Regions from separate parts of the Enterobacter sp. fkY84-1 genome, predicted to be linked through region 3. Evidence: predicted binding sites of a transcription regulator. Region 3 holds the regulator's gene; each other region holds the start of a gene.

Region 1 (9,905 bases), 2.2 Mb from region 3:
CGCTATTGAACTGTTTGAGAAAGACCAGCGGCAGTGCTGCAAAGTTTTGCTCACGTTCGGCCAATAATCATTTACGCGGTTAAGCGCCTGCGCAGACAGGCGCTATGTGGTACGCATCTTACCTTTCAGAGATAGCCATTATGACGCAAGTACAACCTCAAAGAACCACATCCGATCTGGTGAAAGCCGCCGTTTCCGGCTGGCTGGGCACTGCCCTGGAATTTATGGATTTCCAGCTTTACTCGCTGGGCGCCGCTCTGGTCTTCCATGAGATCTTCTTCCCGGAACAGTCCGCCGCGATGGCGCTGATCCTCGCGATGGGCACCTACGGCGCAGGCTATATTGCGCGCATCGTAGGCGCCTTTATCTTCGGCAGAATGGGCGACAGCATTGGTCGTAAGAAGGTGCTGTTCATTACCATCACCATGATGGGGATCTGCACCACGCTGATTGGCGTCCTGCCGACCTACGCGCAGATCGGGATTTTTGCCCCCGTGCTGCTGGTGACGCTGCGCATTATTCAGGGCCTCGGCGCCGGGGCCGAGATCTCCGGGGCCGGGACCATGCTGGCGGAGTACGCGCCGAAAGGTAAACGCGGCATCATCTCCTCGCTGGTGGCGATGGGGACTAACTGCGGGACGCTGAGCGCAACGGCGATCTGGGCCATCATGTTCTTTGCCCTCGATCGTGAACAGCTGCTCGCCTGGGGCTGGCGCGTGCCTTTCCTCGCCAGCGTCGTGGTGATGATCTTCGCCATCTGGCTGCGTATGAACCTCAAGGAGAGCCCGGTCTTTGAGAAAGTGAACGATGTGCAAGCTGCGCAGCCGGACACCTCACTGGGTTCCATGGTGAAAAGCAAATCCTTCTGGCTGGCGACCGGCCTGCGTTTCGGCCAGGCGGGCAACTCGGGGCTCATCCAGACCTTCCTCGCGGGCTATCTGGTCCAGACGCTGCTGTTCGATAAGGCCATCCCGACCGATGCGCTGATGATCAGCTCCATTCTCGGGTTTATCTCCATTCCGCTGCTGGGCTGGCTTTCCGATAAAGTGGGGCGCCGTCTGCCGTACATTATCCTCAATATCTCCGCCATTATTCTGGCCTATCCGATGCTGTCGATCATCGTCGATAAGAGCTATGCGCCGGGGACGATCATGCTCTGCATCATCGTTATCCATAACTTCGCCGTGCTGGGGCTGTTTGCGCTGGAAAATATCACCATGGCGGAGATGTTTGGCTCGCGAAATCGCTTTACCCGTATGGCGATCTCCAAAGAGGCGGGCGGTCTCGTAGCGGTGGGCTTTGGTCCGGTACTGGCAGGGATCTTCTGCAATATGACCGGCTCCTGGTGGCCAATTGTCGCCATGCTGGTGGCCTATTCCGTGATTGGACTGATCTCGGCGATCCTGATGCCGGAAGTGCGCGACCGTGATTTAAGCGCGGCGCAAGACGCAGCCGAGTCTGCGCCGAAAGAGACGGTCGGTTACGGTGCCGTCTCCTCGCGACGCTGATGGTTTATAGCTTGCGCTACCTGTCACACAACTTTGATTTTGTGTCACACCACATGAACAAAAGTTAATATAAATCAAAATCTCAAACGGCAGTATCAGTATGGTTGATGGCAGTAATTTTTTACCCCAACTGCCATTCTAGTTGGTGTAGTCAGCAGGCGCTGCCGCTTCAGCATGGGCGGCAGCGATCCACAGCTTTCTAATTAACGAGTCTTAATCATGGAAAATACCTTATTACAGGCCAACGCGACGCTGCCACAGTACGATCGCGACAGCCTTAAAGCACGCATCGTTCATTTAGGGTTTGGCGCATTTCACCGTGCGCATCAGGCAGTGTACGCCGACATCCTCGCCGCGGAACACGGCAGCGATTGGGGATACTGTGAGGTTAACCTGATTGGCGGCGAACAGCAGATTGCCGATCTGAACGCGCAGGATAACCTCTATACCGTGGCGGAAATGTCTGCCGATGCGTGGACCTCCCGCGTGGTTGGCGTGGTAAAAAAGGCGCTGCATGCGCAGGTTGACGGGCTGGAGACCGTGCTGGCCGCGATGTGCGAACCGCAGGTGGCGATTGTCTCGCTGACCATCACCGAGAAAGGGTACTGCCATTCCCCGGCGACCGGGCAACTGATGCTCGATCACCCTTTTATCGTCGCAGACCTGCAAAACCCGCACCAGCCGAAATCTGCGCCGGGTGTGGTCGTGGAAGCGCTGGCGCGGCGTAAGGCGGCGGGTTTGCCAGCGTTTAGCGTGATGTCCTGCGATAACATGCCGGAGAACGGTCACGTGATGCGCAATGTCACCTGCGCGTACGCCCGTGCGGTAGACGGTGAGCTGGCGGACTGGATCGAATCCCACGTTACTTTCCCGTCAACGATGGTGGATCGCATCGTGCCTGCGGTCACCCCCGACACGCTGAATAAAATTGAACAGCTTACCGGCGTGCGCGATCCGGCGGCGGTGGCCTGTGAACCGTTCCGTCAGTGGGTGATCGAAGATAACTTTGTGGCCGGCCGTCCAGCGTGGGAAAAAGCCGGAGCCGAGCTGGTGTCAGATGTTATCCCGTTTGAAGAGATGAAGCTGCGCATGCTTAACGGCAGCCACTCATTCCTGGCGTACCTGGGCTATCTGGCGGGCTATCAGCATATTAACGACTGTATGGATGATGAAAACTACCGCGTCGCCGCGCACGCCCTGATGCTTAACGAGCAGGCGCCTACGCTGAAGGTCAAAGGCGTCGATTTAGGACGCTATGCCGATCTCCTGATTGCCCGCTACAGCAACCCGGCCCTGCGCCATCGGACCTGGCAAATTGCAATGGACGGCAGCCAGAAGCTTCCGCAGCGCATGCTGGATTCCGTGCGCTGGCACCTGGTGCATCAGAAGCCTTTCCCGCTGCTGGCGCTGGGCGTGGCAGGGTGGATGCGCTATGTCGGCGGCGTGGATGAGCAGGGTAACGCAATTGACGTGAGCGATCCGCAGCTGGCGGTGATTCAGGCGGCGGTGAAGGGCAGTGCGGAAGGGGAAAACCGGGTCAGGGCGCTGCTCGGCATTGAAGCCATCTTTGGCAAGGAGCTACCGCGTGAAGCCGTCTTTGTTGATGCGGTGATGAAGGCATACCAGACGCTGCTGCAAAAGGGCGCGAAAGCGACCGTGGCGCAGTACGTGTCTCAACGGTAATTCAGCACATGCCGCCGTTCGCGGCGGCATGTCTGCGCACCGTTTAGTGCATACCCAGGCGAATCAGCTCAATCGGTTCGAACTTACCTTCGCATCCTTCCACTTCAACCGTTTTGCTGCGGCGCACCTGCGCGGCATCCAGCCCGTCGCTGTGGATCGCTTTAATCACGCCAGTTTTGCCTGTGCCGCTAATCATGACGCGGCTGCCGGTGGTGATTGCATTGCGGTTACGGTCGTATGTCATCATGGTATTTTCTCCTCTCTAACCTGTTCGTTACGGCGTTATTTCAGGGTTGCCGTTCACGGGGCATATAAATACGCCTGTCTGCATCAGATGTTTTTGTTTTTGATCAAACTCACACTTTTTTCTTTATTGCGTCGGGCGCTGACCGTTCACGACAGCAATTGACAAAGCAGACCGTTATTTTCATTAACTGATAGTTTCAGCAGGGAAGCGTTGAGGGTTGGTTTATATTCCCGATGCCATTCTGGGTACAGGAAATAACCCTTTCATCGGAATAAGGAGCCAGGCTTATGTATAAGAAGATTTTGATGCCTGTTGATGTATTTGAAATGGATTTGAGTGACAAAGCGGTTCGCCACGCGGCTAACCTCGCGAAGGCCGAGGGCGCGTCGATTACCCTGGTCAATATTCTGCCGACCAGCAGCCGATCCCTGCTGCGCGGTTTTAACGCCGATATTAAAAAGTTCGAAGAATATATGACTGAGGAATCCGGGAAGAAAATGAACGCCTTAAAAAGGCTGTTCGACATCTCGCCGGAGAAAATTGACAGCCTGGTTCGCTTTGGCAACGTCCGCGATGAAATTATCAGGCTGAGCAAAGAGGGGGAATATGACGCGATCGTCATCGGGTCGAAAAATCCGGGCATCACCACCCATCTGCTGGGATCAAATGCGGAATCTATCCTGCGCTACGCCACAATTCCGGTGTTAGTCGTTCGCTAAACCCATCGCCGCGTCCGAAAGGGGGCGGCGTAATATTACTCTTCGCTAAACCACTCGCTATTTTCTTGACGAATCAGCTGCACGGATTCGCTAATTTCCTGCAGATGCAGCGTCATCGCCTTTTCCACGCCGTCCGGGTCGCGTTTTTCCAGCGCGCTGAAAATATCATGATGCTGTCGGAGCAGCATTTCCGGCGGAGAGACGTGATCGAGACTCATATAACGCACGCGGTCGATGGTGGCCTTGATGTTTTCGATGGTGTCCCAGGCCAGCTGGCAATCCGCAATCTGCGCCAGCTTCTGGTGGAATTCATCATCTAGCTGGAAGAAATCATTCAGCTGCTTACGGTCAATCGCAATCCGCTGCTGATGCAGGTTTTGCTCCAGCAGGTAACACTGCGTGTTGTTGATAAGCGTTGCGGCACGGCGCGCCACCGCGCATTCAATGGCCTGGCGAACAAAACAGCCGTTGCGCACCTGAGAGAGTGAAATTTTGTTCACGTAGCTGCCGCGCTGCGGGCGGATCTGAATCAGACCGTTTTCCGCAAGCTTAATAAACGCTTCACGCACCGGCTGACGGGAAACGTCAAAACGCACGGAGACCTCTTTTTCAGAAAGCGGCGTTCCCGGTGGGATCAGACAATGGACAATATCACGTCGCAAAATGCGATAGATTTGCTGGTTTACGGGCTGGGTGGGATTGAGTTGCGATTCAGCGGCCATGAGTTGTCATTTCTCAGAGAGTTAGCCTGAACATACTACCATTCTTTTATAACCCGAAACAGACCCGGCCCGCAGGCCGGGAAGGGCAGCGTTAGCCACGATGCACGCTAAGCCCGGCAAAACTCTGGCTGACCGGCATCATTTCTACGGTATTGATGTTGACGTGTTTTGGCAGCGTCGCCACCCACCAGACCGTTTCGGTGACATCTTCCGGCGTCAGGGCGTTAGCGTTTTCGTAGGTCTTGTCCGCTTTCGCGTCGTCGCCCTTGAAACGCACGTTGGAAAACTCGGTGCCGCCCACCAGGCCCGGCTCGATGTCGGTGACGCGAATGGCGGTGCCGTGCAGATCGGTACGCAGGTTAAGGCTGAACTGGCGCACAAACGCTTTCGTCGCCCCGTAGACGTTGCCGCCTGCATAGGGCCAGCTTCCGGCGGTGGAGCCGATATTGATAATGTGGCCGCGATTGCGCTCAACCATGCCCGGCAGCACCGCGCGGGTCATATAGACCAGCCCTTTGTTGTTGGTGTCGATCATGTTTTCCCAGTCTTCCACGCTGGCTTTGTGTGCAGGCTCCATGCCCAGCGCCAGACCGGCATTGTTGACCAGCACGTCGATGGCGCGCCACTCGGCGGGCAGGTTGGCAATCATCTCTTCAATCGCCGCGCGGTTACGTACGTCCAGCTGCGCGGTCAGGATGCTGTCGCCTAATTCGTCCTTCAGCTCCTGCAGACGTTCCTGACGGCGGCCCGTTGCAATAACCTTGTGCCCGTTGGCGACGAAGCGACGCGTGATGCTTTCACCAAAACCTGCCGTTGCCCCGGTAACTAAAATAATCATCTCACTGTTCCTCAACGCTTTTTGTGTTTTACTAACATAGCACGGCCGCAGAGGGTGCGTTAAGGCAACATTTGTATGACAGCGTTGCAGGGGATGGCGGCCTGGCCTACTCTGGGAGGATACCCGTACTCAGGAGTGAAAGATGACGGCCACGAATCCCTTTTTTGACATCAGCCTACTGCCTTACCAGGCCCCCCATTTTGATCAGATCGACGACAGCCACTATCGTCCGGCCTTCGATGAAGCCCTTCGCCAGAAGCGTGCGGACATTGACGCGATTGTCGCTCAGGCCGCTGCGCCTGACTTCACGAACACCGTGCTGGCGCTGGAGAAGAGCGGCGCCATGCTCTCGCGTGTCAGCAGCGTGTTCTTCGCCATGACTTCCGCGCACACCAATCCGTTTTTACAGGAGCTGGAAGAACAGTTCTCCACCGAGCTTGCCGCGCTGGCAAACGATATCTGGCTGAATGACGCGCTGTTTGCCCGCGTGGAGAGCGTCTGGCAGGACCGTGCCGCGCTGGACGCCGAATGCCGTCGTCTGGTCGAGGAGCTGTATCAGCGGTTTATTCTGGCCGGCGCGCGTCTGAATGAGACAGAAAAGGCCGAGCTGAAGGCGCTGAATACCGAAGCGGCCTCCCTGACCAGCCAGTTTAACCAGCGTCTGCTGGCTGCCGATAAGACCGGTGGGCTGGTGGTGGATTATGCGCACCAGCTTGACGGGCTCAGCGCAACGGTGATCGCTGACGCGGCGCAGGCTGCCGCGGAGCGAGGGCTAAACGATCGCTGGCTGATCCCGCTTTTGAACACCACCCAGCAGCCCGCGCTTTCCGCGCTGCGCAATCGTCAGACCCGCGAAAACCTCTTCAACGCAGGCTGGACGCGTACCCAGAAAGGGGACGAAAACGACACCCGCGCGCTGATTCTTCGTCTGACGGCGCTGCGCGCGCGGCAGGCCCGTCTGCTGGGCTTTGAGGATTACGCTAGCTGGAGCATCGCTGACCAGATGGCGAAAACCCCGGCCGCCGCGCTGGAATTTATGCGCGGCATTGTGCCTGCCGCCCGCGCCCGCGCGGAACGCGAACAGGCCGATATTCAGAAAGTCATCGACGACGAGCAGGGCGGTTTCACCGTGGAGGCCTGGGACTGGGCCTTTTATGCGGAGCGCGTGCGCCAGGCAAAATATGCCCTCGATGAGTTGCAGATCAGGCCCTACTTTGCGCTCAATACCGTGCTGCAGGATGGCGTATTCTGGGCTGCCAGCCAGCTGTTTGGCATTCGCTTCGTCGAGCGCTTCGATATCCCGGTGTATCACCCGGACGTCCGCGTATGGGAAATTTTCGACCACACCGGCGAAGGCATGGCGCTGTTTTACGGTGACTTCTTTGCCCGTGATTCCAAACAGGGCGGGGCATGGATGGGGAATTTCGTCGAGCAATCCTTCGAGTTTGCTGCCCGTCCGGTGATCTACAACGTCTGTAACTACCAGAAACCGGCGAATGGCGGTATCGCGCTTCTCTCCTGGGATGACGTAATAACCCTGTTCCACGAGTTTGGCCATACGCTGCACGGTCTCTTTGCCAGCCAGCGTTTCGCCACCCTTTCCGGCACCAATACACCGCGTGATTTTGTTGAGTTCCCGTCGCAAATCAACGAGCACTGGGCCAGCCATCCTCAGGTGTTTACCCACTATGCGCGCCATTACGAAACCGGCGAACCGATGACGGACGCGCTGCGGGAAAGCATGCTAAACGCGACCCATTTCAACAAGGGTTATGACATGACCGAACTGCTGGGTGCCGCGCTGCTGGACATGAACTGGCACGGCATCAGCGAGGCCGTTTTGAGCGTGGAGGATTTTGAAGCGGCAGCGTTGAAAAAAGAGGGGCTGGATCTGCCCGCCGTTCCGCCGCGCTACCGCAGCAGCTATTTTGCCCATATCTTCGGCGGCGGCTACGCGGCGGGGTATTACGCCTACCTGTGGACGCAGATGCTCGCTGACGATGGCTATCAGTGGTTTGTTGAACAGGGCGGCCTGACCCGTGAAAACGGGCAAAAATTCCGCGAGGCGATTTTGTCCCGCGGGAACAGTACTGATTTAGCTGAACTTTACCGGAACTGGCGCGGGCACGATCCGAAGATTGAGCCGATGCTGGATAACCGCGGATTGAGCGAATAGAGTCAATGCCGTATGAAAAAAGAACCGGGCTTTACGCCCGGTTTTTTATACGCCTGTAACCGTTACAGCATAAAAACTAAGATTATGTTCTTTATAAATAAAACCGGCGAGGTTAAAGGTCACTCCCTCCGGGAGATGTATTTAACCGAATTCAGGCTGTAAGAGAGCTAATAATTTGATCTGGATTGTAAAAATCAAATGTTCTTTAAGCTTAAGGGTTTTAACTATAAATTTTTATTATTCTTTGCCGATAAATAAAGGTGGCATAAAAATTGACGTATTAGCAGTATAAGAAGGCGAATGATGACCCTACCTCTGAACAATCCCGGTTTTACGGATGCCGAGCCTTCTAAGGGGCTGATAAATAAAACCTTTACCTATATAGTGACATTGTTGATAAGTATTTTCATTGCGGCAATAATTTCCCTGCTATTAATAAAAAATAATGTTAATAAAATCAGCGATAAGCACGATGAATTTTTGTTAAGGAAAGCCCTGGATTCCCGCCAGGAAAGCATGCGAAGTCACTTGAAAGATAATGCTGAATGGGGAGATGCCTACAAACATCTTCATTTGAACACTGACGTTCACTGGGCATGGGATAAGCAGAACCTGGGTAAGTCCCTGTATGACAACTTTGGCTACGAAGGGGTGTTTATTCTCTCCCCGGAAGGAACCACGCGATACAGCGTGCTTGACGGGAAACTGAAGCTTCAGGATCTCGGGCGCTGGTTAGATAAATCAATCAAGGAGCGATTACTCCGTGAGGTGAGCGTTAACAATGGATTGCCGGTTTCTATACTCACGCTTATCGATTCCGTTCCAGCCATTGTTTCTGCTGAATGGATAACAACGGGCGATGACGCGAGCGTGCAACCCTTGCCGGGGAAACCGTCGGTAATGGTGTTTGTAGACAAGTTAACGGCTAAAAAACTCCTCGCGATTGGGCAGGATGCCGGTATTAAAAATGTTCGTACGTCACCTGATGCAATCACTTCTCAAATAAACAATCAAACAGAATTTACCTTAAGCACCCAGAATGGTGATGTGCAAATTATCTGGGACGGTGAAAATCCCGGCCAGGCGTTGATTATTTATTTTTTACCATTACTCATTCTTTCAGTTATTCTGACGGTATCGATGACGGTTATTCTCATGCGCCATATTATGCAGAAGGCGAGAATGCTTGACGAAAATACCTTTCTCCTCGAGCAGGCGCGGTTGAATCTTATCACCAGTGAAAAACGATTCCGGGACGTCAGTGAAACAACCAGCGACTGGTTCTGGGAAACAGATTTATCGTTAAAGATAACCTGGCTTTCAGGTCGTTTTTCTACAGTAACGGGATATGAAAATAGCAAATGGATAGGCCGCAGGCTGGATGAGCTCTTTCCTTCTACAACCGGATTATTACAAGACTGTGTGAGGTTCAGGGAATTAACTGAACGCTTTGAATTTAAGAACTGTCCTTATATTCATGCGCAACAATCTACGGCCTATTGCACGCTTCTGGCAAAGCTTTCTGCTCAGCCTGATGGAACGGTGGTTTTGCGAGGCGCGGCAACCGACGTTTCTCTGGAAGTTGAAGCAACTAAACGGGTGGAGTTCCTGTCACGTCATGATGAATTAACCGGTCTGCCGAACCGCTATCATATTAAGGAATTTCTGGCAGGCCAGTTGGCTAAAGAAGACCTTAACCATTATCCCTTTGCCATGATTTGCCTCGATTTAGACAAGTTTAAACCCGTCAATGATATTTTTGGGCACTCCACGGGGGATGCGCTGCTTGGCGAGGTCGCTCTACGTCTTAAAAATTGCGTTCGTCGAGGTGATTTTGTCGCACGGCAGGGAGGGGATGAATTTATGCTTCTTCTCGGCAATACCAGCCAAAAAGACCAGATTGATGAGGTGTGTCACCGCATCGTACAGGAACTCAACCGTCCTTTCTCCATTGAGGGTAATGATGTCGCAATAGGCGTAAGCATGGGGATTGCGCTGGCTCCCCTGGATAG
Region 2 (9,905 bases), 490 kb from region 3:
GGTGATGGCTGGCGTGAGCGCGTGATGAAAGGTGCTGTAAATGGTGGCGAAGTTCGTCGATACCACGCCCTTCTGTCGCCACGGTGACAAAAAGCGATGCGTCGGCAAAGCCATACTCCCGCAGTGTCGCCTGGACCGTTTCGCGCACCTCGCTGACGCGCGCGTCATCCACGCGATCGGCTTTGGTCAGCGCCACGGTCAGCTGCGGGTTGCCGGTCAACTGCAGGATCGCCAGGTGCTCGCGGGTTTGCGCCATCACGCCGTCATCGCAGGCCACCACCAGCAGGGCATGATCGATGCCGCCCACGCCCGCCAGCATGTTAGACAGAAACTTTTCATGCCCCGGCACATCAATAAAGCCCAGCACGCGGCCATCAGGCTGGGGCCAGTAGGCATAGCCCAGATCGATGGTCATGCCGCGCTTTTTCTCTTCCGGCAGGCGGTCGGCGTTTACGCCGGTAATCGCCTGCAGTAACGTGGTTTTTCCGTGGTCAACGTGACCGGCGGTGGCAATAATCATTTCAACAACATCTCCAGAAATCGCTCTTCATCTTCAAGGCAGCGCAGATCCAGCCACATTCGGCCGTCGTAAATCCGCCCGATAACCGGCGTCGGCAGGCCACGCCAGCGTGACGACAGGGCGTCAAGATGGCTACCGCGCCCGTCACGCGGCGTGAACGTCAGCGCCTCACTCGGCAGCCTGTCCACCGGCAGCGAACCGCTGCCAATCTGCGACTGGCAGGACTCAATGCGAACGTCAAAATCGGGGTAGTGAGGAGCGACGCGCGGCAGCAGTAATTCGGCCTGGGCGCGAATCGAGGCGGCATCGCGGCTTAACAGGCGCAGCGTGGGCAGGCGCTCAGCCAGTTTTTCCGGATGGAGATAGAGCCGCAGCGTCGCCTCCAGCGCGGCAAGCGTCATTTTATCGGCGCGCAGGGCGCGCTTGAGCGGATGCTGCTGCAGCTGCGCAATCAGCTCGCGCTTGCCGACGATAATCCCGGCCTGCGGCCCGCCCAGCAGTTTGTCGCCGGAAAAGCTGACCAGGCTAACGCCCGCCGCAATCATCTCTTGCGGCATCGGCTCTTTTGGCAGCCCGTACAGGCTCAGATCCACCAGCGAGCCGCTGCCGAGATCGGCAATCACCGGTATATTCAATTCGCGCCCAATCGCCGCCAGCTCCGCCTCTTCAACCGTTTTGGTGAAGCCTTCAATATGGTAATTGCTGGTGTGAACCTTCATCAGCAGGGCGGTATTTTCATTCACCGCCGCGCGATAGTCTTTCGCATGGGTACGGTTAGTGGTACCCACCTCATGCAGCGTACAGCCCGCCTGGCGCATCACGTCAGGAATACGAAACGCCCCGCCAATCTCCACCAGCTCGCCGCGGGACACCACCACCTCTTTGCCGCTGGCGGTGGCCGCCAGCATCAGCAGCACCGCTGCGGCGTTGTTATTCACAATGCAGGCATCTTCCGCGCCGGTCAGCTGGCACAGCAGCTCCGCCAGCGCGCGGTCGCGGTGCCCGCGTCCGGCGCCGTCCAGATCGTACTCCAGCGTTACGGGCGCTTGCATGGCCTGCACGACCGCGGCAACGGCCTCTTCCGCCTGCTGCGCGCGCCCCAGGTTGGTATGCAGCACGGTTCCGGTCAGGTTTATCACCGAGCGTAATGCGCTTTGCGCCTTCTCATCCAGCCGCTGTTCAACTTCCTGCTCCCACGCGCTACACCAGGCGGGCAAGGCGTTTTCTGCCTGAATCGCGCATCGGGCTTCGTCCTGAAGCAGGCGTAACATTTCCACCGTCGCGGTATGGCCGAAACGCTCAGCAACGGCATGAATGCGGGGTTCGCGAAGAAGACGGTCGGTAGCGGGGATCTGGCTGTACAGCGAATGATGAGTAGTCATGAAGGCGCCTGGCGAGTAAATATCTTCCCCCCTCCCGACGGGAGAGGGAGTTAACATATGGGGGGATTGTACCGCCTCCGACGGCGAAGTGTTATAACCCGCGTCAAGCCTTTGGTGGTTCGGTACGGGCAAAGCTCTCGCGGCTAAACAGCGTGTCTGCAAGCTTCACCAGCAGCGGACGGTCGACGCACCAGCCCGGGGAGACGTGGCGGAAGTTGAGATAACCAATCGCGCAGGCGATGGCGATGGTCCCCAGGTTCAGGCTGTCGGTGTCGATCTTTCCCTCCCGGATAAGCTGTTCACACCTGTCCAGGCTGCGGCTGATTTTTTCCCGCTGGCGTAACAGTTCCGTTTCCGACTGCTGGGCAGCGGGCCTTGCCTGTTCCCGTACGGAGGTTAACGCCGCATCCATAATACCGTCGGCCAGGGCTTCGACCTGCTTCACCGCCAGCGCCGCTTTTGGGTCAGCAGGCAGCATAGCCGGGGCAACGCCCAGCAGCTCAATGTACTCGGCAATAATTGGGGAATCAAACCAGTACTCACCCTCGTCCGTGACCAGCGCCGGGACTTTTCCCAGCGGGTTGTACTGCGCAACGCCGTTTTCCGCGTTGTAAGGCTGTTCATTCACGAATTCAAATTCAATCCCCTTCTCCAGCAGGAGAATCGAGATTTTTCGCACGAAGGGACTGGTGTAGCTGCCGATGAGTTTCATTGCCTGATCCTTAATGCCGGAAAAAAGTCAGTATGGATCAAGCGATGAAAAAAGGGCAGGTCTGCATGTCGCATTCCTGCCCTGGAAGGATTAGTGATCGAGGTAGAGGTAGTGCATCCAGCTGGTCATACGCAGCAGTACTTTACGCATGACCGAGACGTGGGCGAAGTGGTCCGAATAGACCGCCACCTGGGCATAGATACCGTCCGGCAGAGCATCGACTTCAGCGTCAGGGCTCAGCTCGATGATGGCCTGAACGCCATCCGTGCCCGGCACCACCGTCAGAGACTGGAGCGCACCCTGCGCCTGATAGGTTCCCCCCGGCACCACCGGCAGAATTGCGGTGAGCTTCCCGGAGAATACCTGGCCCGGCAGGGCGTTAAACACCACTTCCGCTTCATCGCCCGGTTTCAGACGCAGCAGCGAGTTCTGGCGGAACTGGGCCACAATCTGACGCTTCTGTTCAGGAATGAAGACCATTACCGGACGCAGAGGCAGCGCGGCGGCATAGGTCCCCGGACGGATCAGCACCTGGGTGATGTAACCATCGCTCGGCGCACGCACTACGGTCTGGTCCAGGTTATATTTGGCTTCGGCAAGCTGGGCACGTAACGAAGCAATCTGTGACTGCTCGCCGTTCACCATGCTGTCTAACTGGCTTTGAATCTGCACCTGCTCAGCCACGGAGCCTTTCACCATGGCATCCTGTGCCAGATAGTTTTGCCGCGCGTTGTCGATATCGCTTTCAGAGAAAGGATTCACCTTCGCCTGGCTGCCTTTCAGGTAGCGCTGATAATCTTTATAGAGGCGATCGCGCTCAGCGGAGACGCGTGTGGTATTGGCAACCGCTTCCGACAGCTGCGCTTTCAGGTTATCGATATTGTGCGTCGCGGTTACCAGGTCGGCCTGGAGTCTGTCGACGCGCGCCTGGTAGCGGCCAGGATCCAGTTTAAATAACACTTCGCCTTTTTTAATAAGCTGGTTATTTTTATCCGTGACTTCACTGACCACACCGGTCACCTGCGGTGTGATTGGAATAGAAATAACCGCTTTTTGCGCCGTAAAGGTATACGGATGGTTATAGTTCATTAACAGAATAAGACCGGCAACAATAAATACGCCGCCTAATGTTGCGGTGGCAAGCGTCCACTGGTTGACCGGAATTCGAAATATTTTAAAAATGGCCCAGGCAAATGCCACGTAGGTCAAAATAATCAACAGATCCATGATTAGCGCTCCAGCGTGTTCTTATCAGCAGTGGGCTGTACTGCAGCCAGCTTTTGTTCGAGTTCCGCCACGCGTTTGGCCAGCGCATCCATGCCCGGAACTTCATCAGGCTTTGTGATGTGGTTTTGCATGCCCCAGCCGCGATCTTCGCGGTACAGCGTGGCCCAAATCCACAGGAATGGCCAGATGGCATGGAGTGTAAACAGGCTAATCCAGCCTGCCGTATGAATGGCATCGGCATGCGGATGGTTACGCTTTTTGGCCATATTATAAGGAATATCATGGATGGCGATGATTCCGTAAAAGAGAACCAGAAATACAAAAATCAATACGCCCAGCGCAAAATAGTTGAGAAACATATTCTCCTCACTTAAACAACGTCAACTCATTAAATTAATAAAACGGTACGCAACCTAATTAATTTTTTTATAAACACGGGGATGTGCTTACTATTTCCGAGCCGGGGAGTATGAGTTTTTATAATATCTCCATGCAAGTTTATAAGCGTGTCAAAATATATCCTGAATAATAATAGACTTAACCTTACAATATGAGCGTAATCCACCTTTTAACTTTTCGCCATACCACACATCAAAAGTGGTTTTTTAGCTTATCGTGTCGTGCCATATCATCCTGGCGCTGAAACGCGAAGCAGAGTTTGCCGCCGATCACAGCCGGAGAAATCTGCATAAAAATATTTTGTGAAATCAGTCACAATCCAGAAACAAACACGCCATAACAAAACGTGACGGTAATCACACAAAGGGGTGGATTTTGCTTTTTTTATCGCCATCGTATTTTTTTTGCCCACTTATTTTGTGATTGAGATCACTTCATTGACATCCCTACCCCCTGCCTTTACGTGACACGCATCACATAAATTTTCCCTGTCTGGACAGTTGAACGATTCAGTGCCAGATTTCACAGCATCAGAACAGGGCCCGGCTACCTCTGCCGCCTCATTAACAATAAACCTCGGGCCATAAGCCTAAGCGTAAACAGAAGAAGGGGTGTTTTATGTCATCCGATTTCAAGATCAAAGTTCAAAGCTTTGGTCGTTTCCTCAGCAACATGGTGATGCCAAATATCGGCGCGTTTATCGCGTGGGGTATCATCACTGCATTGTTCATTCCGACAGGGTGGTTGCCTAACGAAACGCTGGCGAAACTTGTTGGCCCAATGATTACCTATCTCCTGCCGCTGCTCATCGGTTTCACCGGGGGTCGTCTGGTGGGCGGTGACCGTGGTGGCGTCGTGGGTGCCATCACAACCATGGGTGTTATCGTCGGTGCGGATATGCCGATGTTCCTCGGTGCGATGATTGCCGGTCCTCTGGGCGGTTGGGCGATTAAGAAATTCGACGTCTGGGTTGATGGTAAGATCAAATCCGGCTTCGAAATGCTGGTGAACAACTTCTCTGCGGGCATCATCGGGATGATCCTCGCCATTCTGGCGTTCCTCGGCATTGGCCCTGCGGTTGAAGTGCTGTCTAAAGTTCTGGCGGCAGGCGTAAACTTCATGGTGGCGCATGAGATGCTGCCGCTGGCGTCGATCTTCGTTGAACCGGCGAAAATCCTGTTCCTTAACAACGCCATCAACCACGGTATCTTCTCGCCGCTGGGCATTCAGCAGTCACACGATCTCGGCAAGTCCATCTTCTTCCTGATTGAAGCCAACCCGGGTCCGGGTATGGGCGTACTGCTGGCGTACATCTTCTTTGGCCGTGGCAGCGCAAAACAGTCTGCTGGCGGTGCGGCGATCATCCACTTCCTGGGTGGTATCCACGAAATTTACTTCCCATACGTGCTGATGAACCCACGTCTGATCCTGGCCGTTATCCTCGGCGGTATGACCGGCGTGTTCACGCTGAGCGTCCTGGGCGGTGGTCTGGTTTCTCCGGCCTCTCCGGGTTCTATCCTGGCGGTACTGGCGATGACGCCAAAAGGCGCTTATTTCGCGAACCTCGCAGCTATCTTTGCGGCAATGGCCGTCTCTTTCGTGGTCTCTTCTATCCTGCTGAAAACCAGCAAGGTGAAAGAAGATGATGACATCGAAGCCGCAACCCGTCGTATGCACGACATGAAAGCCGAATCCAAAGGCGCAAGGCCACTGGCAGCAGGTGATGTTTCTAACGACCTGAGCCACGTGCGTAAAATCATCGTTGCCTGTGATGCCGGTATGGGCTCCAGCGCAATGGGTGCAGGCGTGCTGCGTAAGAAAGTGCAGGATGCAGGCCTGACCAACATCTCCGTGACCAACAGCGCCATTAACAGCCTGCCGCCGGATGTTGACCTGGTGATCACGCACCGCGATCTGACCGAACGCGCCATGCGCCAGGTGCCGCAGGCACAGCACATTTCGCTGACCAACTTCCTCGACAGCGGCCTGTACACCAGCCTGACCGAACGTCTGGTTGCCGCGCAGCGTCACGAAGACAACGAAGTGAAAGTGCGCTCCAGCCTGCAGGACAGCTTTGACGAGAGCAATGCCCACCTGTTTAAGCTGGGTGCGGAAAACATCTTCCTCGGTCGTACCGCGGCCACCAAAGAAGACGCGATTCGATTTGCCGGTGAGCAGCTGGTGAAAGGCGGCTACGTTCAGCCTGAATATGTCGACGCGATGCTGGAACGCGAAAAACTGACGCCAACCTATCTGGGCGAATCCATCGCGGTGCCGCACGGTACGGTTGAAGCGAAAGATCGCGTCCTGAAAACCGGCGTCGTATTCTGTCAGTACCCGCAGGGCGTGCGCTTCGGTGAAGAAGAAGATGACATCGCCCGTCTGGTCATTGGTATCGCCGCTCGCAACAACGAGCACATTCAGGTGATTACCAGCCTGACCAACGCGCTGGATGATGAAACGGTTATTGAGCGTCTGGCGAACACCACCAGCGTTGAAGAAGTTCTGGCTCTGCTTAACAAATAACGGTACTCCTCCCTCTCCCCCCGGGGAGAGGGCTAGGGTGAGGGGAAAACGTTCCTCACCCCAGCCCTCTCGGGTAAAAACATTGATGAAGGTTAACACTATGAAAGCATTACATTTTGGCGCAGGTAATATCGGTCGTGGTTTTATCGGTAAACTGCTGGCAGACGCGGGCATTACCCTGACATTCGCCGATGTGAATCAGGTCGTCCTGGATGCCCTGAATGCCCGTCATAGCTATCAGGTCCATGTGGTGGGCGAAAACGAGCAGGTTGAGACAGTATCTGGCGTCAACGCGGTCAGCAGCATCGGCGACGACGTTATTGACCTTATCGCCAGCGTCGATCTGGTCACCACCGCCGTGGGCCCGGTTGTGCTTGAGCGCATCGCCCCTGCGGTCGCGAAAGGCCTGGCAAAACGTAAAGCGCAGGGTATCGACACCCCGCTGAACATCATCGCCTGTGAAAACATGGTGCGCGGCACCACGCAGCTGAAAGGCCACGTTCTCAACGCTGTGGCAGATGAAGACAAAGCCTGGGTGGAAGCGCACGTCGGTTTTGTGGATTCCGCCGTTGACCGTATCGTCCCGCCGTCAGAATCTGCGGCCAACGATCCGCTGGAAGTGACCGTTGAAACCTTCAGCGAGTGGATCGTCGATAAAACCCAGTTTAAAGGCGCGCTGCCGACCATTCCGGGAATGGAATTAACCGATAACCTGATGGCATTTGTCGAACGCAAACTCTTCACGCTGAACACCGGGCATGCTATAACCGCGTACCTCGGAAAATTGGCCGGTCATCAGACCATTCGTGATGCGATCCTCGATGAGAAGATCCGCGCGGTGGTAAAAGGGGCAATGGAAGAGAGCGGCGCGGTGCTGATCAAACGCTACGGTTTTGATGCTGAGAAACACGCAGCATACATCCAGAAAATCCTCGGTCGCTTTGAAAACCCGTATCTGAAAGATGACGTTGAGCGCGTGGGCCGTCAGCCGCTGCGTAAGCTGAGCGCGGGCGACCGCCTGATTAAGCCGCTGCTGGGCACACTGGAATACGGTCTGCCGCACGCCAACCTGGTGAAAGGAATTGCCGCCGCGATGCACTACCGCAGCGAGCAGGATCCACAGGCGCAGGAACTGGCTCAGCTGATTGATAACAAAGGCGCGCAGGCTGCGCTGGCGCAGATTTCCGGTCTGGACGCCAACAGCGACGTGGTTGTGGAGGCGGTTAACGCATACAACGCAACCAAATGATGCAGAATGCGGCGCAGGTAATCCTGCGCCCTGATTACAGATTGTCAGATATGCAGGCAATAATGGAACAAACCCAGGCCTTTGAAAATCGTGTGCTTGAGCGTCTGAATGCTGGCAAAACCGTACGAAGCTTCCTGATTGCCGCCGTCGAGCTGTTAACCGAGGCGGTGAATATCCTGGTGCTTCAGGTGTTTCGCAAAGACGACTACGCGGTAAAATATGCTGTAGAACCGTTACTGGACGGAGACGGACCGCTGGGCGATTTATCCGTGCGTCTGAAGCTGATTTATGGTCTTGGCGTGCTGAACCGACAAGAGTATGAAGATGCGGAGCTGCTAATGGCGCTGCGCGAAGAGCTCAACCATGACGGTAACGAATACACCTTTACCGACGATGAGATCCTGGGGCCGTTCGGCGAGCTGCACTGCGTCACCGCGCTCCCTCCGGCACCGCAGTTTGATAACAGCGACCCGGAGCTCTACGCGATGCAAAAGCTGCGTTATCAACAGGTTGTCCGTTCTACGATGGTCCTTTCCCTGACTGAGCTGATTTCCCGAATCAGCTTAAAAAAAGCGTTTCAGAAGTAAGCCTGCTCACATTGGTGTATCCTTCCCTGTAAATTCCCCGTTTTCAGAGTTATTTGTCATGAAAGAAGTCGAAAAGAACGAAATTAAACGCCTGAGCGACCGCCTGGATCTGATCCGCCACCAGATGGCGGGCCTGTCGCTGGTCGATTCCGCCGAGAAGTACGCCGAGCTTGAAAAAGAGACCGCGAAGCTGGAAGCGGAGATTGAGCGCCTGCGCGAAGTCAAAGGCCAGAAGCTGAGCAAAGAAGCGCAGAAGCTGATGAACATGCCGCACCGCCGTGCGATCACCAAAAAAGAGCAGGCCGACATGGGCAAGCTGAAGAAAAGCGTTCGTGGTCTGGTAGTGGTTCACCCGATGACCGAGCTTGGCCGCGAAATGGGCCTGAAAGAGATGACGGGCTTTTGTAAGACCGCGTTTTGATTTCATGCCGGGTGGCGCTGCGCTTACCCGGCCTACTCTTTTCCCCTTCGCGTGAATTGGTCCAACCAATAGCGCAATCAATCCTCCCCCGGTTCACAATTCCATTATTTCCGCTCACAAAACCATTGCTAGCTCATAACATCTGGTTAACCATTCATTGTCATTAACCCTACAACACAACATTGGCAGGACCACTTTTACACAGACTGTGACGCAGAGATGAGCGGAGACTCACCCGCAGCGCAGGCTGTCTGGTCCCCAGGAGACCTGCATGAGCCTCTGGCAACAAAACTACGACCCGGCCGGAAATATCTGGCTATCGAGCCTGATCGCATCGCTGCCGATCCTGTTCTTCTTCTTTGCGCTGATTAAGCTCAAGCTGAAGGGCTACCTTGCCGCGACGTACACCGTCGCCATCGCCCTGATGGTGGCGCTGTTCTTCTACAAGATGCCGGTCGATCGCGCGTTGGCCTCCGTCGTCTACGGTTTCTTCTACGGCCTGTGGCCGATTGCGTGGATCATCATCGCGGCGGTCTTCGTCTATAAAATTTCGGTGAAAACCGGGCAGTTCGACATCATCCGCTCGTCGATTCTCTCCATCACGCCGGACCAGCGCCTGCAGATGCTGATTGTCGGCTTCTCCTTCGGGGCGTTTCTGGAAGGCGCGGCAGGCTTTGGCGCACCGGTGGCGATCACCGCCGCGCTGCTGGTGGGGCTGGGCTTTAACCCGCTGTATGCCGCGGGCCTGTGCCTGATTGTGAACACCGCGCCGGTGGCGTTTGGCGCGATGGGTATTCCGATTCTGGTCGCGGGCCAGGTGACCGGTCTGGACAGCTTTGAGATTGGCCAGATGGTTGGCCGCCAGCTGCCGTTCCTGACCAT
Region 3 (9,905 bases):
TGGTCATGACGACGTCTTCGACCCGTGGTACCCGCTCGGCACCGGCAACATGCTGCAGGTGCTGCATATGGGGCTACATGTCTGCCAGATGATGGGCTATCCGCAAATCGACAGCGGCCTGAACCTGATTACCCATAACAGCGCCCGCACCTTTGGCCTGAGCGATTACGGTATTGAAACGGGAAATCCGGCAAACCTGATTATTCTGCCTGCGGAGAGCGGGTTTGAAGCGGTGCGCTGCCAAGTGCCGGTGCGCTGGTCAATCCGTCAGGGGAGGGTGATTGCTACTACGCAGCTGGCGCAGACGTGGATCCAGATGGATATCGGGGGAGAAGAGGTGAGCTTTGCCAGAAACAGCCCCTCTGCCGAGCGCAAAGGGGCGTAGGGATTAGTGAGACGCCGCTGTCGCGTTGTGCTGGCGGTGGCGGGTCACAAAGCCCAGAACGAAGCACATGATGAACACCACGGCATACAGACCGTTAGCGGTGTGCAGCGCCGCCAGCGGGCCGCTGTGGGCAACGATCGGGCCCGTCACCACGAAGGTGAGCATGGTGCCGATGGTGCCGCAGGTCAGCACGAAGTTAACCAGCTTCGGCGAGGCCACTTTGGTCTGCAGGGAGCCCAGGGTGATGATCGAGGTGTAAATCGCGCTGGAGAAGAAGCCCAGGGTCAGAATGAACCACGGCATATGCTCCGGTGAACCGTTGATGAACAGGTACATCAGCACGGTCGCCAGGCCTGCGAGCACGGTCAGAATGCGCTGCAGGTCGAAGAAGCGCAGGATGAAGCTAAACGCCCACATGCCGAACATGTAAGACATCCAGAAATCGCTCACCAGTTTACCCGCATCGTTCAGGCTCATGCCCAGGCCTTTGGCGTATTCCGGTACCCAGGAGATAAAGCCCAGCTGGCCCAGGATGTAGCACAGGGCGGCGATGGAGAGGAACAGCACGCCGATACCCCATTTCTCTTTCGCCACAGGCTCTGCCGTGGTTTGCGCTTTTTTACCCAGAACCGGGAAGTCGCAGCCGAAGGTCAGAATAAAAATAGCAACGTAGACCAGACCGATGCAGGCGTAGACCCAGTACCACTCAATGCTGCGCGCCAGCAGAACGGCAGCGACCATCGGGAAGATCATTCCGGCCATGCTGAAGAAGGAGTCGGTAAACAGCAGGCGCGCGCCGCGCTGGCGGCCTTCATACATATGGGTAATCAGGAACGTCCCGATCGACATGGTGATCCCGCTGACCAGGCCGAGCACGAACATGGCGGCTGAGAACAGGGCGATGCTGTGGCTGAGCATCAGACCCGCCACGGCGGCAACCATCAGCACGAAGCCGAAGCGAAGCTGGGTTTTCAGCGGCACGATTTCCATCAGCCAGGCATTCAGGAAGATAGAGATCAGGATCCCTGCGTTGAGGAAGGTGAAGGTGTTGCTCATGCTGGAAACGGGCAGCTGGAAGTAGTCTGCGATATTCCCCATCACCATCCCGGTGACGATCACCAACGCGCCGGTCAGGGCGTAGGAGAAGAAGCTGATCCATGTGAGCTTGATGCGATTGCTGTTAGTCATGTCTGGCCTGTTCAAAAAAAGAAAAGCGCCGAAGGGGCGCTGAGAGCGGGCAGATTTTAGTCGCTAAAGTGATCCATTCCTATCTTTTAAGGGTAATGATTATGTCATTGCAGGTTTTAATGTGATCTAAATCACATTAAATGGCGGTCTAACCAATCGTTTGCGCAGTAATAATTGTTTCAATTTCGTAAAATTAGGTAAAAGGCTGGTCTACGTTCATACTGCTCTTTAGAATCAAGCCATTCGCTTTTTATACTGCGCTTTGTTAAGGAATTCTCATGCTCAAATCAACACTGGCGGCTGTCGCAGCTGTGTTTGCTCTTTCTGCCGTTTCCCCTGCTGCGCTGGCAGCAAAAGGGGACCCTCACGTTCTGCTGACCACCTCCGCCGGGAATATTGAGCTGGAACTGAATAGCCAGAAAGCTCCGGTTTCTGTGAAAAACTTCCTCGACTATGTGAACAGTGGTTTCTATAACAACACCACCTTCCACCGCGTGATCCCGGGCTTCATGATTCAGGGTGGCGGCTTCAACGAGCAGATGCAGCAGAAACAGCCGAACCCGCCAATCAAAAACGAAGCGGACAACGGCCTGCTGAACAAACGCGGCACGATCTCTATGGCGCGTACCGCAGACAAAGATAGCGCGACCAGCCAGTTCTTCCTCAACGTGGCGGATAACGCCTTCCTCGACCACGGCCAGCGCGACTTCGGCTATGCGGTGTTCGGTAAAATCGTGAAAGGGATGGACGTGGCCGATAAGATTTCTCAGGTGCCTACCCATGACGTCGGTCCGTATCAGAATGTGCCGTCCAAACCTGTCGTGATCCTCTCCGCAAAAGTTCTGCCGTAACGTTCTTCGACGCGGGCGATGCTCGCCCGTGTTGTGACCCCTCCCTGCGAAAGCGCGTTTTGCTGCTTATACTTGTGGCAAACGGACTATTCAGGGAGGCGTTAAGTGAAAAAACTCACCGACAAGCAAAAATCCCGTCTCTGGGAGCAGCAGCGTAGCGTCAACTTTCAGGCCAGTTGTCTCCTTGAGAAAGGTAATGGTCCATCGGATCCCGAGATTGAGAGCCTGGCGCTTGGGCCTTCCGCGCCCGGATTACCCCATCTGTGCCTTATTCACCGCCATCTCTACCGCAGAGAGATGAAGCGGGCAGGTGAGTTCCGGACCGACGATATTTTCAAAGGTGATATTCCCTTCTGCCATTTCGAATACATCGAAAAGATGGGTAATGAACTGATGGCGGCGCTGGAAAGCGAAAAGTATCTGGCTGGCCTTGAGAAAGCGGCGTTCATTGAAAAAATTAGCCATTATTATTGTGAAATCAACATGCTGCATCCTTTTTCGAGAGGTAACGGTATTGCTCAGCGCGTTTTCTTTGAGCAGCTGGCGATCCATGCGGGCTATTCACTGGACTGGCGCGATATCGATCCCGAGGAGTGGGTGTCCGCTAACCGCAGCGGCGCAACGGGGGATTTAACCGCGCTAAACGCGATCTTTGCCAAAGTAGTGAGCGAAGCGCGGGAATCTGAGTAGAATAGGGCGGCATTTTTTTCGGGAGCCGCCATGATTCTGCTGATTGATAACTACGATTCCTTCACCTGGAACCTTTACCAGTATTTTTGCGAACTGGGTGCAGAGGTGGTTGTCCGACGTAACGACGAGATTGGCCTGGCCGATATCGAGACGCTGGCTCCGCAGAAAATCGTGATTTCACCCGGCCCCTGCACGCCGTCGGAATCAGGTATTTCGCTGGAGGTTATCCAGCACTATGCCGGCAAGCTGCCGATCCTCGGCGTTTGTCTGGGCCATCAGGCGATTGCTCAGGCCTTTGGTGCCACCATCGTGCGCGCCGCCAAAGTCATGCACGGCAAAACCTCGCCGGTCACCCACACGGGCACCGGAGTGTTCACGGGGCTCAATAATCCGTTAACCGTGACGCGCTACCATTCCCTGGTCATTGACCCGTCGACGCTGCCCGACGGCTTTGAGGTGACCGCCTGGAGCGATACGCAGGAGATCATGGGGATTCGACATCGCGAATGGGATCTCGAAGGCGTGCAGTTCCATCCGGAAAGCATCCTCAGCGAGCAGGGGCACGCGCTGCTGGCAAATTTCCTCCATCGCTGAATATCTGTTGCCTTGCTGTGATTTTTTATGCATATTTTGTGATTATATTTTCACAATCAATGTGACATAAATGGATGGTCATGACATGGCAACTGAACAACCAGCAATTACCCGCGCGACATTCGATGAAGTGATTCTGCCGATTTATGCACCGGCTGAATTTATCCCGGTGAAGGGGAAAGGCAGCCGCGTCTGGGATCAGCAGGGCAAGGAGTATGTGGATTTCGCGGGCGGGATTGCGGTCACGGCGCTGGGTCATTGCCATCCCGCGCTGGTGGAGGCGCTGAAAACCCAGGGTGAAACCCTGTGGCACACCAGCAACGTGTTCACCAACGAACCGGCGCTGCGCCTGGGCCGTAAGATCATTGATGCCACGTTTGCCGAGCGCGTGCTGTTTATGAACTCCGGCACCGAAGCCAACGAAACCGCCTTTAAGCTGGCGCGCTACTACGCGACCACGCGCCACAGCCCGTACAAAACCAAAATCATCGCCTTCCACAATGCCTTCCACGGGCGCTCCTTCTTTACCGTCTCCGTTGGCGGCCAGCCGAAGTATTCCGACGGGTTCGGTCCGAAACCAGCCGACATCATCCATGTGCCGTTTAACGATCTGCACGCGGTGAAAGCGGTGATGGACGACCACACCTGCGCGGTGGTGGTCGAGCCTATTCAGGGGGAAGGCGGCGTGACCGCGGCAACCCCGGAATTCCTGAAAGGGCTGCGCGCGCTGTGCGACGAACATCAGGCGCTGCTGGTGTTTGATGAAGTGCAGTGCGGGATGGGGCGTACCGGGGACCTGTTTGCCTATATGCACTACGGCGTGACGCCGGATATTCTGACCAGCGCGAAAGCGCTCGGCGGCGGTTTCCCGGTGAGTGCGGTCCTGACGACGCAGGAGATCGCCTCCGCGTTCCACGTCGGTTCTCATGGCTCTACCTACGGCGGTAACCCGCTGGCGAGCGCCGTAGCGGGGGCCGCGTTCGACATCATCAACACGCCAGAGGTGCTAAACGGCGTTAGCGCGAAGCGCGAGCTGTTTGTGAAGCACCTGAAGCAGATTGACGAGCAGTACGACGTGTTCAGCGAGATCCGCGGGATGGGGCTGCTGATTGGCGCCGAGCTGAAGCCGCAGTACAAGGGCCGCGCGCGTGATTTCCTGCACGCCGCCGCTCGCGAAGGGGTGATGGTGCTCAACGCCGGGCCGGACGTGATGCGCTTTGCGCCGTCGCTGGTGGTGGAAGACAAAGACATCGAAGACGGCTTAACCCGCTTTGCCGCGGCGGTTGCAAAGATCGTTAAAGGCTAATATTCGGTTCGTTTCAACCGGCGCGTTAACCAAACCCCATGATGCGGACGCTGACGCCATGCCACCGACGAAATGGTGTGCATGGTGTTCAGATGCCCCAGCACGCGCTGCAAGTGTTGCTCAAGGGTGCTCATTGGCCCGTGGGTTAACGTCTCCGGCGCTTCCAGAATATTTAAATCCCCCGACTCGCCCGGTGAGTCATACTCCAGACGCTGCTGGCAGCGCTGCAACGCAATTTCACACGACTGCAGGTAGCGCTGCGCCAGATCCGGCGTCAGCATCGTATGCTCGCGCGCCAGCGTCGTCATGGCGTTAATGTGCTCAACGATAAACTGACTGTGCGTTACCCACAGCTTCATATCGGCCAGATAATGTGAGTTAAAGCCCGGCTCCTGCATCGCCTGGTTGAGCGAGTTGAACAGGGCGTTGTGCGCCTGGTTGACCTTCATGCGCTGATACGCCAGCGGGGAGGGCTGCGGGTCGTCGCTCAGGATGAGGCGAATGGCCTGCTGGTCGGCCTCCAGCGCGTCGTGGGCGTTCTGCCTGAGCAGTCCGCTTTGCCACTGCGGCCAGAGCCAGACCATACCGCCGAAGGCAATCAGGCAGCCGATCAGGGTATCAATCAGCCTGGCGATAATAAACTGTTCGCCGTTCAGCGTAAGCAGCTGCAGGGTGTATACCGCCGTCACCGTAAAGCCCACCATCGCCCAGCCGTAATTTTTGCGGATAATCAGGTAGCTCACCAGCGTGATCGCCAGCATGCCTGCCAGGGTATAGCCTTCCGGCACGTGGAAGTGCAGCGTTACGCCTGCAATGATCAGCCCGGCCATGGTGCCGCCCGCCCGGTGCAGAATACGCACCCGCGTGGCGCCGTAGCCGTTCTGGGTGACGAACAGCACGGTCATTAAGATCCAGTAGGGCTTCGGCAGATGCAGCGCCATGCCCATCAGGCTGGCGATACTGAGCATGACGCTAATTCGTGCGGCATTGCGCAGGGCGGACGATTTGAGAGATAGATAGCTTTTGAGCGCGGGCAACAGGGGAAGCCGTTTTTGTTTATCCGCCATCAGGTCGCGGGAATAAAGCGGGCGCTGGGTGCGTAGCACGCGGGCGATGCGGCTGAAGTGCCAGGCGGCAAACTGGCCGACCGGGTTATCCGGATGCTGACGGGCGATTTTCTCCAGCGCGCCGAGCTGTTTTTCCATGTTAAAGCGCGTGGGATAGCGGTGGTAGAGAATATCGTCAGCCAGCACGCGCAGGCGTGCCGAGACGGTCTGCGCGTTCCAGCGGATCACCGCTTCGGCGTGGCTGCGCTCAACCAGCTTTTGCACCTCCTGCGGGTGGTGCAGGCTAACAGAGATATGCTCCTGCAGATCCAGGCCTACCTGGAAGGTGCGCAGCAGCCGTTTGTACTCGTGGTTCTTGTTGGCGGCGAGCATATGCAGCTGCTGATAGCACTGGCTTATCAGATCCACCACCTTCTGCTGGCGCGTCAGCAGCGGCGGTAAGGCTTTTTCCGGATCGGTATGCTGGGTGAGCAGGGTGTATTTGGCTTCGCAGTATTCCGCCAACTGCACATAGAGCAGGCTCAGGGATTCGCGCAGCGGCTGTTCCCGCCACAGCCAGAACCAGAACCAGTTAAACAGCCCGTACCACAGTGTCCCCAGCGCGTAGATCAGTAGCGGCTCCCACACCGGCATATTCCCGGCGAGGCTCAGCGTGAAGATGGCCGCAATCAGCGAGGCGGGAAGCAGGCGGGCGTGCAGCGAGCTGATTTCCGCCGTGACGCCGAGCGTCATCGCCAGCACCGTCAGGATCAGCGGCAGCGGGATATCCCGGGCCAGTAAAAGCTGTACGGCAAGGCTACAGCCAGCAAACAGGCAGCCGCCCACGATCAGACGTTTGAAAAAGCGCTTATGCGGTGTGTCCAGGCCAGCAATGTTGCAGCAGGCGGGCACGAGGGAAAAGAGCAGGCCTTGCTGAAGGTGTCCGAGGATCAGGCCGATGGCCACGGGTAGACACAACACCAGCGTTTGTCGCAGTGCGTAGTTAACTTCCGGGTGATAGATCAGCCTGCGCCACATGAGGAGTAGAGACAAAAACGGCGTGACACCTTGCGATGGCACGCCGTTTAAGCGGAATTAACGCGTTCCGTAAACCACGATGGTTTTACCGTGGGCGGAGATCAGGTTTTGATCTTCCAGCATTTTCAGGATACGGCCCACTGTTTCACGGGAGCAACCGACGATTTGACCAATTTCCTGACGGGTAATTTTAATTTGCATGCCGTCCGGATGGGTCATGGCGTCCGGCTGTTTCGCCAGGTTCAGCAGAGTTTGTGCGATGCGGCCCGTCACGTCCAGGAAGGCGAGGTTGCCCACTTTCTCTGAGGTGACCTGCAGACGGCGCGCCATCTGGGAAGAGAGACGCATCAGAATGTCAGGGTTAACCTGAATCAGCTGACGGAACTTCTTGTAAGAAATTTCAGCCACTTCACATGCTGTCTTTGCACGAACCCAGGCGCTACGTTCCTGGCCCTCTTCAAACAGGCCCAGTTCACCGATGAAATCGCCCTGGTTCAGATAAGAAAGGATCATCTCTTTCCCTTCTTCATCTTTGATCAGCACTGCCACCGAGCCTTTAACGATGTAATACAACGTTTCCGCTTTTTCACCCTGGTGAATCAGCGTGCTCTTTGATGGGTACTTATGAATGTGGCAATGAGACAAGAACCATTCGAGAGTCGGGTCTGTTTGCGGTTTGCCAAGCACCATGCGCTGTTATCCTCTGTTATAAGCTGTCACCAGAGTCATCAGATGCATCCGGACTCTGGGGTTGCAATCGAATTCTTACCCATACCCTGGGAAGTCGGCTACCGTAACGTTTCGCAGCCAGTAAAGTTTGATGTCCTCTGCATACATGTGTAACGTCAATGTATTACTGTAGCATCCTGAGTGTTTTAGCATAGCTTTCGCCGCGTGTCTCCTGGTGTCTCGCTTCAGCATGATGCAGGTCGCCTTCCATTGCGAGAAATGTAACGCACGCGTAATCTGTCACCAAAAATGCAACGTTGGAGTTTAAGAATATGCAAGCGCGCGTGAAGTGGGTTGAAGGTTTAACGTTCCTGGGCGAGTCCGCGTCAGGACATCAGATTTTGATGGATGGTAACTCCGGCGATAAAGCGCCCAGCCCAATGGAAATGGTGCTGATGGCGGCAGGGGGATGCAGCGCCATTGACGTGGTGTCGATTCTGCAAAAAGGCCGTCATGACGTGACGGATTGTGAGGTCAAACTCACGTCAGAACGCCGCGAAGAGGCGCCACGCCTGTTCACCCACATCAATCTGCACTTTGTGGTCACCGGTAAAGAACTGAAAGACGCGGCGGTTTCACGTGCGGTGGACCTGTCTGCGGAGAAGTACTGCTCTGTGGCGTTAATGCTGGAGAAAGCGGTAAAAATCACCCATTCGTATGAAGTGATCGAGGCTTAATGTTTGGCGGGTGGCGCTTCGCTGACCCGCCCTACAAAAGCACGACCGTAGGCCCGGTAAGCGCAGCGCCACCGGGCAAAAAACTCACGCGATCTGTTTCCCTTCCATCAATCGCTCCACCAGCGGCGTCATGATGAGCTCCATCGCCAGCCCCATTTTTCCGCCCGGTACGACTAATGTATTCATGTGAGAAATAAACGAGCCCTGCAGCATCGCCAGCAGCCAGGGGTAGTCAATGCCTTCGAGATTGCGGAAATGGATCACCACAAAGCTCTCATCCAGGGATGGGATACTTTTGGCCGCGAACGGGTTGGAGGTGTCCACCGTCGGCACGCGCTGGAAGTTGATATGGGTGCGGGAAAACTGCGGCGTCAGGAAGTTGATGTAGTCTTCCATGGAGCGCACCACCGAATCCATCACTGCTTCGCGCGAGTGGCCGCGCTCGCTCATGTCACGCGTCAGCTTCTGGATCCACTCCAGGTTAACGATAGGCACCACGCCAACCAGCAGATCCACGTGGCGCGCCACGTCGTGCTGCGGCGTGACCACGCCGCCGTGTAATCCTTCGTAGAACAGCACGTCGGTAGGTTCCGGCAGGGGCTGCCAGGGGGTAAAGGTGCCAGGCACCTGATTCCAGGGAACGGCTTCATCATAGGTATGCAGATACTTGCGGGACTGCCCTTTACCGCTCTGGCCGTACTCAATAAAGGTTTGTTCCAGCAGGCCGAAGTCATTGGCTTCCGGACCGAAGTAGCTGATGTGTTTACCCAGATCGCGCGCCTTACGGATGGCCATGTCCATCTCCGGGCGCGTGTAGCGGTGAAAGCTGTCGCCTTCGACCTCCGCCGCACGGAGATTCAGCTGGGCGAAAATCTTGCGAAATGCGAGGCTGGTGGTGGTGGTTCCCGCACCACTCGACCCCGTAACGGCAATAACCGGATGTCTGGCAGACATAGCAACTCCCTGACTGAAAAGGGTGGAAGATCAGCCGTGAAACGCGTTGCGGGGCATGATATTGACCGTCTCATGCAGTTCTGACCACACCAGCACCACGTCGCCGCTTTTCAGCTGGCGCTTTACATCGTTGACCTTTTGCTCAAGCGAGCGTTCCTGTTCACCATAATCGGTGCCTTCGCGTAATACAAAGCTTTCAATCAGATTATCGAGCGTTTCGGGAGCCAGATCCTGCCAGGGAATAATCATGTTGCACCGTCCAGATAAGGGGTTAGCCAGTCAGGAATACGCGTCTCAAGCCACATTTTCGGGCGGCGCAGCGTGCCGCCGATAAACCCGACGTGGCCGCCGTGCTCGGTCAACTGATAGTGAACGTTGTCGGGCAGGAATTCCTGAGCGGGAATCGAGTGATGATCCATAAAAGGGTCATCTTTGGCGTGAATGATC

The links. The regulator CRP, encoded in region 3, controls carbon source genes, mostly activating them, when cyclic AMP is high. The targets are predictions, from matches to a motif close to ATGTGANNNNNNTCACAT.
Region 1: ydfZ (putative selenium delivery protein YdfZ) is a predicted target of CRP. The motif match lies at 3,536-3,553, and genes of this name have one in related genera.
Region 2: ACEPLT_RS00610 (PTS mannitol transporter subunit IICBA) is a predicted target of CRP. The motif match lies at 4,702-4,719, and genes of this name have one in related genera.

What each region holds. Positions count from the first base shown of each region.
Region 1 covers NZ_CP169393.1:2,113,572-2,123,476, forward strand. The annotation lists gene ACEPLT_RS10110 (Zn-dependent oxidoreductase) at 1-67, shown strand, start outside; gene ACEPLT_RS10115 (MFS transporter) at 141-1,508, shown strand; gene ACEPLT_RS10120 (mannitol dehydrogenase family protein) at 1,728-3,191, shown strand; gene ydfZ (putative selenium delivery protein YdfZ) at 3,235-3,438, opposite strand; gene ACEPLT_RS10130 (universal stress protein) at 3,726-4,157, shown strand; gene ACEPLT_RS10135 (GntR family transcriptional regulator) at 4,193-4,879, opposite strand; gene ydfG (bifunctional NADP-dependent 3-hydroxy acid dehydrogenase/3-hydroxypropionate dehydrogenase YdfG) at 4,971-5,717, opposite strand; gene dcp (peptidyl-dipeptidase Dcp) at 5,860-7,893, shown strand; gene ACEPLT_RS10150 (bifunctional diguanylate cyclase/phosphodiesterase) at 8,197-9,905, shown strand, end outside.
Region 2 covers NZ_CP169393.1:128,553-138,457, reverse strand. The annotation lists gene selB (selenocysteine-specific translation elongation factor) at 1-520, opposite strand, end outside; gene selA (L-seryl-tRNA(Sec) selenium transferase) at 517-1,902, opposite strand; gene ACEPLT_RS00625 (glutathione S-transferase) at 2,006-2,614, opposite strand; gene ACEPLT_RS00620 (HlyD family secretion protein) at 2,705-3,841, opposite strand; gene ACEPLT_RS00615 (DUF3302 domain-containing protein) at 3,844-4,200, opposite strand; gene ACEPLT_RS00610 (PTS mannitol transporter subunit IICBA) at 4,859-6,766, shown strand; gene mtlD (mannitol-1-phosphate 5-dehydrogenase) at 6,867-8,015, shown strand; gene mtlR (mannitol operon repressor MtlR) at 8,012-8,602, shown strand; gene ACEPLT_RS00595 (YibL family ribosome-associated protein) at 8,661-9,023, shown strand; gene lldP (L-lactate permease) at 9,295-9,905, shown strand, end outside.
Region 3 covers NZ_CP169393.1:4,313,942-4,323,846, reverse strand. The annotation lists gene ACEPLT_RS20765 (cytosine deaminase) at 1-385, shown strand, start outside; gene tsgA (MFS transporter TsgA) at 389-1,573, opposite strand; gene ppiA (peptidylprolyl isomerase A) at 1,852-2,424, shown strand; gene ACEPLT_RS20750 (putative adenosine monophosphate-protein transferase Fic) at 2,530-3,114, shown strand; gene pabA (aminodeoxychorismate synthase component 2) at 3,145-3,708, shown strand; gene argD (bifunctional acetylornithine/succinyldiaminopimelate transaminase) at 3,794-5,014, shown strand; gene ACEPLT_RS20735 (YccS/YhfK family putative transporter) at 5,011-7,098, opposite strand; gene crp (cAMP-activated global transcriptional regulator CRP) at 7,156-7,788, opposite strand; gene ACEPLT_RS20725 (OsmC family protein) at 8,100-8,504, shown strand; gene ACEPLT_RS20720 (phosphoribulokinase) at 8,589-9,458, opposite strand; gene ACEPLT_RS20715 (YheU family protein) at 9,489-9,707, opposite strand; gene ACEPLT_RS20710 (hydrolase) at 9,704-9,905, opposite strand, start outside.